Verminephrobacter eiseniae EF01-2: one gene and its partner. The protein of the gene in region 1 interacts with the protein of each later gene in a pairwise test. Links are inferred from orthologs where the notes say so. Each region holds a gene or a part of one and is shown on either strand. Other genes may lie near its edges.

Evidence for each region. Proteins that work in one complex are often made in the same cells at the same time.
Region 2: the proteins of recO (region 1) and recR interact in binary tests that used the Escherichia coli proteins (3 or more experiments, as listed by UniProt). The link is inferred for Verminephrobacter eiseniae EF01-2 from one-to-one orthologs.

What each region holds. Positions count from the first base shown.
Region 1 is NC_008786.1:2,645,359-2,648,462, forward strand. What follows is about bases 218-3,080. They hold recO (DNA repair protein RecO), read left to right. Parts: upstream 218-1,198; coding sequence 1,199-1,963; downstream 1,964-3,080. Other genes in these bases: VEIS_RS11475 (LOG family protein), read left to right, coding at 218-698; VEIS_RS28655 (hypothetical protein), read right to left, coding at 710-1,075; VEIS_RS11485 (pyridoxine 5'-phosphate synthase), read left to right, coding at 1,960-2,748; VEIS_RS11490 (holo-ACP synthase), read left to right, coding at 2,780-3,080. In the rest of the region: more of VEIS_RS11475, read left to right, coding at 1-217; more of VEIS_RS11490, read left to right, coding at 3,081-3,104. UniProt on the Escherichia coli protein: Involved in DNA repair and RecF pathway recombination.
Region 2 is NC_008786.1:574,780-577,843, reverse strand. What follows is about bases 203-3,025. They hold recR (recombination mediator RecR), read left to right. Parts: upstream 203-1,230; coding sequence 1,231-1,821; downstream 1,822-3,025. Other genes in these bases: VEIS_RS02470 (IS5-like element ISVei5 family transposase), read right to left, coding at 1,931-3,025; VEIS_RS02480 (YbaB/EbfC family nucleoid-associated protein), read left to right, coding at 881-1,213; dnaX (DNA polymerase III subunit gamma/tau), read left to right, coding at 203-855. In the rest of the region: more of dnaX, read left to right, coding at 1-202; more of VEIS_RS02470, read right to left, coding at 3,026-3,064. UniProt on the Escherichia coli protein: May play a role in DNA repair. It seems to be involved in an RecBC-independent recombinational process of DNA repair. It may act with RecF and RecO.

The sequences.
Region 1 (3,104 bases):
TGGAAATGCTCAAGCCCGACCTGGGGCAGGCCGAGCAAGGCATCGAAAGCACCGTGGTGGTGTACGGCAGCGCGCGCTTCGTCGCGCCCGAGCAAGCCGCAACCGAACTGGCGCAGGCCCTGTCCAGCGGCGACGACCGCCGCGTGCAACGCGCGCACCTGGCCGTGCGCAACGCCGGCTACTACGAGCATGCGCGCCAGTTCGCCCGGCTGGTGGCCGACTACAGCGAAAGCCGGTGCCCGGCCGAGCGCCTGTACATCTGCACCGGCGGCGGCCCCGGCATCATGGAAGCGGCCAACCGCGGAGCCCATGAGGCCGGCGCGCTGAACGTGGGCCTGAACATCGCACTGCCCCACGAGCAAAGCGGCAACCGCTTCATCTCGCCATCGCTGAGCTTCAAGTTCCACTACTTTGCGCTGCGCAAAATGCACTTCATGATGCGGGCCAAGGCCCTGGTGGCCTTCCCCGGCGGCTTTGGCACGCTCGACGAACTATTCGAGGTGCTCACGCTGGTGCAGACGCAAAAAGCCAAGCCCGTTCCGATCGTGCTGTTCGGCTCCGGCTACTGGAAGCGCCTGATCGACTTCGATGTGCTGGTCGAAGAAGGCACGATCTCGGCGCAGGATCTGGCGCTGTTCCACTACGCCGATGAGCCAGGGCAAGCCTGGGATTTGATACGGGGCTTTTATCGGCTGTGATGGCATTTCGATCATCGGCAGAAGCGGTCGCGCCGTTCAGATTGGCGCGACCGCTGCGCGCCACGAACATGGCGCAAACCATCGATCCCCTGAAAACCGCGTCCACCCCTGCCACCACCCGGCAAGCCAGGGCCGGTGCGGACCGGGGTGATGTGAGAGACTCGCCCGGGTGGATGCGCCCAACCGGCCCCAATCAGCCCCAACCGACCCGCGCCCAGTGTCGCGTCACCGATCAGATGTCGTAGGCTGCGCGCAGCCATCGGAGCGTAGCGCAAGGCGCATCGCGCAGCCAATACCGAGCGTATTGGCAAGCGATGCAACGCCGCGATGCGCTTCGATGGCCAGCGCAGACCGACAGATGATCGGTGACGCGACACCAGGCTCTATCCACACAAGGTCACAGAATGCGAACTGCGGTTTTCAGGATGATTTTTCCCCCTGCCGCGGGCTTTTTGGCGCGCGCGTTGGATCGTCCGGTTTGGGCACAGGCTTGACGTGGTATGGCTGCCGCCAAGCGCATTGCCGATGAACCCGCTTTCGTGCTGCACAGCTACGACTGGAGCGAGTCGAGTCTGATCCTGGAAGTCTTTTGCCGCCACCAGGGGCGCGTGGCGCTGGTGGCCAAGGGCGCGAAAAAGCCCAGTTCCAACTTTCGCCCGGTGCTGCTGCCGCTGCAACCGCTGTGGCTGAGCTATGCGCTGGCCGCAGACGGCAACGCCGACATACACACCCTCAAGGGCGCAGAGTGGGTGGGCGGCCATGTGATGCCCACCGGCGATGCCTTGCTGTCGGGCCTGTACCTGAACGAACTGCTGCTGCGCCTGCTGGCACGCTCGGACCCGCACGCAGCGCTGTTCGACGCCTACACAGGCGTGGTGCGGGTGCTGGCCAGCGAACATGGCGATGCGCTCGAGCCCGTGCTGCGCAGCTTCGAACTGCTGCTGTTGCGCGCCATCGGCCTGCTGCCCAGTCTTGCCGCCCAGACCATGACGCTGGCGCCGCTACAGGCCGACACGCGCTACACGCTGGTGCCCGAGGGCGGCCTGCGCGCCGCCGCTGCGGCCGAACGCGCCGCGCTGCCCGGCCACCAGTGGCAGGTCTTGCAGCACGCGCTCGATGACGCGGCCAGCCACCAGGCGACGGTGCGCGCCTGCGCCCCGGTGTGCGCCGAACTCAAACCGCAGCTACGGACCTTGTTGCAATACCATTGCGGCAGCCCGATGCTGCGCACCCGCCAACTGATGATCGATCTGCAGGCCCTATGAACCCGTCCCGACACCCGACACCGCCCGCTTCCCCTGCGACCGCCCTTTCGGTCAACGTCAACAAGGTGGCCCTGCTGCGCAACACGCGCCACCTGGCCATTCCCTGCGTCACCAAGGCGGCCCGGCTGTGCCTGCAGGCCGGCGCGCAGGGCATCACGGTGCACCCCCGGCCCGATGAACGGCATATCCGCCGCCAGGATGTGTTCGAGCTGGCCGATCTGATGCAAGCCTGGCCCGACCGCGAGTACAACATCGAAGGCAACCCGGCGCAGAACCTGATGGACTTCATCCGCACGCTGCGCCCCCGGCAAGCGACCTTCGTTCCGGACGGCGCAGACCAGTTCACCAGCGACCATGGCTGGAGCCTGCCGCAGGACGCCGAGCGTCTGGCGCCCTGGATCGCCGAATGCAAGGCGCTGGCGGTGCGCGTGAGCCTGTTCATGGACCCGGACCCGGCGCAGATGGCCGCCGCCAAGGCGCTGGGCGCCGACCGCGTCGAACTCTATACCGAGCCCTATGCCGCCGCGTGGGGCCAGCCGCAGCAGGCCGCCGTGCTGGCGCGTTACCGCGCCGCAGCCCAGGCTGCGCTGGACGCGGGCCTGGGGGTGAACGCTGGGCATGACTTGAACCGCGACAACCTCGCGACCTTCGTGCGCGAAGTCCCTGGCCTGCTGGAAGTCTCGATCGGTCATGCGCTGATTGCCGACGCGCTGGAACTGGGCTACGGCGCCACGGTGCGGGCCTATCTGGACTGCATCCGGGCGGGGATGGCAGCCGCTGCATGACAAGAAAATCGCCACGAGCCATCCCCATTACATGATCCACGGCACCGGCATCGGCATCGGCATCTGCGCCGTGCACCGCATCCAGGCCGGCCTGGCCCGCCACGGCGAGCGTTTGGCACGCAGGCCGTTGGCCGATGGCGAACGGCCCGCTTGGCGCAAGCGCAGCGTCCGCTGGTCCGGCCGGGGTCTGCGCGGCTTGGCGCAGCGCAAAGCCGCCTTCGGCCAATCGATCCGGCCTGTGCTTGCGCGGCTCCATGGGCCCGCGCCTGTGGCTGAAGTGGTGCTGCAACGGCCCGCTGGCCAAGCCGCGATCACGCTGCACGGTGCGCCCAGGCAATGCGGCGAGGCCCGGGGCT
Region 2 (3,064 bases), 2.1 Mb from region 1 along the record:
GAAACCCATCTGCTGTACAGCCTGTGCCTGCACGGGCGCGGCGAACTGGGGCTTGCGCCCGACGAATACGCGGCGCTGACCATGGTGCTGCTGCGCCTGTTGGCCTTCAAGCCCGGCGGCGCGCCGAGCGAAAAAAAAAGCCTGCACCAGCCTGAAGCCGCCCCTTCGGGCGCGGTGCCGGTATCCGTGCCGGTCCCGGCACCAACACCGGCACCGGCACCGGCTGCTGCTGCTGCGGCTGCGAGCACCCCGGCAGACCCTGTGGCGCCAGCGCAGACCATTGCGCCGGCGCTGCTCGACCCGGCCGGTGCCGAGAAGTCCGGTGCCGCTGCGGTGCAATCAGCACCGTTGCAGAATGCGCCTGAATTCGTAGCCATTCCGGTGCGGGTGACACCCGAACCCGGAGCCCGCTTGCAGCCCACGCCGCATTGCGCGTCCATGCCAGCGCCTGTATCGGAGCGTTGTACCCCGACCGAAGAGGGCGACATCTGGCATGCCACCGTGCAGGAACTGCTGGCCGCAGAGGCCATCACGGCGCTGGCGCGCGAGTTGGCCTTGCAATCGCAACTGCTGGCGCGCGACGACGGGCACTGGCTGCTGCGCGTCGACAGCGAGTCGCTGAACCAACCCACGGCGCGCGAGCGGCTGCGCGCCGCGCTACAGGCCGCAGGCCATGCCAGCCAAATCCGTGTCGAGCTGGGCGTCGTCTGCGACAGCCCCGCCCGCCGCAATGCCGCCGCCACCGCCGAACGCCAGCGCCGCGCGCAGGCCATCGTGGCCAACGACCCCTATGTGCAGTCGCTGATGCGCGAGCACGGCGCGAAAATCGTGCCGGGCAGCGTCAAACCTGCATGAACCCTCCAGCAAAAAGGAAACCCCCATGTTCAACAAAGGACAGCTCGCCGGCCTCATGAAGCAAGCCCAGGCAATGCAGGACAACCTGAAAAAAGCCCAGGACGAACTGGCGCTGATCGAAGTCGAAGGTGAATCCGGCGCCGGCCTGGTGAAGGTGCTGATGACTTGCAAGCATGATGTCAAACGCATCCGCATCGACCCGAGCCTGCTGGCGGAGGACAAGGACATGCTGGAAGACCTGGTGGCGGCGGCTTTCAATGCCGCCGTGCGCAAGGCCGAGGAAACTTCGGAGCAGAAGATGGGCAAGCTCACCGCCGGTATGCCGGGCCTGCCCGGCGGCATGAAATTTCCGTTCTGAAGGCGCGCGCACGCCGCATGTCCTCCAGCAACGCCCTCGATGCGCTGATACAGGCGCTGCGCCGTTTGCCGGGGGTGGGCGTGAAGTCGGCGCAGCGCATGGCATTTCATCTGCTGCAGCATGACCGGGCCGGCGGGCAGGCGCTGGCGCAGGCGCTGCACGACGCGCTGGGGTCGGTGCAGCATTGCGCGCGCTGCCACACCTTCACCGAAGCCGAGACTTGCCGCACCTGCCTGGACCCGGGGCGCGACGCCACCAGGCTGTGCGTGGTCGAGACGCCTGCCGATCAGGCAGCGCTGGAGCGCACCGGGGCTTTCAAAGGGCTGTACTTCGTGCTGATGGGGCGGCTCAGCCCGCTCGACGGCGTCGGCCCCAAGGAGATCGGCCTGCAAAAACTCATCGCGCGCGCCACCGAGGGCGGGGTGCAGGAAGTGATCCTGGCCACCAACTTCCATGCCGAGGGCGAAGCCACGGCCCATGTGATCAGCCAGGCGCTCAAGCGCCAGGGGCTGCATGTGACCCGGCTGGCGCGCGGCGTGCCGGTGGGCAGTGAACTGGAGTATGTGGACCTGGGCACGATCGCCCATGCGCTGGTCGATCGCCGTTGACCGGCAGGCCAGTGTCGCGTCACCGATCAGATGTCGCAGGCTGCGCGCAGCCATCGGAGCGCAGCGCAAGGCGCATCGCGCAGCCCATACCGAGTCGGACCTGCGAAATTCATTTCGCTATCGCAGCGAACCGCGCGGCGGCGCGTGATGGCGTGATTTCGTTGGATGCGAAGAAGTGGGGGACGCCGATGAGCGTGCGCAGCAAGGCGATCAGGCGCAATAAAAGGCCCTTGAGCCCGAGGCGCATGATGGCGCGCAGCAGCCAGCGGATGTTGTAGCCCGCCGCACACAGCACTGCATGCAGCGCGTCACCGGTGGCACCCTGCAGCCAGCACCGATCCATCCCGTTGTCGTGCTTCAGGTGTCCGATGGTGGGCTCCACCGCCTGCCTTCGCTTGAGCCAGCGGCGCTGGGCATCGGTCAAGGACTTGAAGCGCCCCCGATGAATGATCTGGATGCCCGGATTGGCTGCGTCCACGCCCCGGAACCCCAGGTCCACCACTGCCTGCTTCGGGCTGGCGCCCGTGTCCTCCGTCAGGATCTTGACCTGCTCGAGTTGCTCGGCCAGCGTGTGGCCGTCATACGGGTTGCCCGTGAAGCTGCGCGCACCGACCACCAGCCCCTGCTTGTGCGTGACGGCCACGCTGACCTTCACGCCAAACTCGTAAGGCCGGCGCGCCTTCCCCTTGCCGATGCACTCAACTTCGGGCGCGTGCAATGCATAGAGTTTGTTCTTGTCCTTCGGGCGCTGGGTGCGAATGCGCTCGGCGCGGCCCATCAGTGCGCGCAAGCGATCGACGGCAGGCACCGATGTCGCAGGCAACTTGCAAAGCTTGCGCTGCACTTCGCGCAGCACGATACCCAGTACCGTGCGCTGGCGCTTGAGCACCTTCTTCAAGCGCTTGAACTGCTTGGCGTGGGCGTAGCCGCCAGCCCTGCGGCGCAGGTTCTTGCCTTCCTTGGCGAAGGTCTGCTTCAGCGCGATGCCCGCGCGCTTGGCGGCAGCCACCACCTTGGCGCGGGCGATCTCCAGCAGGCGGGAGTCCACGGGGTGGGCGATGGCCTTCTCCTGGACGGTGGTATCCACGATCACGCGCTCGAACTCGGCCGGCTTGATCGCCTTGGAGGCCACCGCAGTGTCGATGGTGGCCTTCAGGAGTTCCTCGACACCGGCCTCGCCCAGGATCGAGCGGAAGCGCCCGATCTGGGTGGCGTCGCAGGGCAGGCGTGGCTCGTAGAAGGT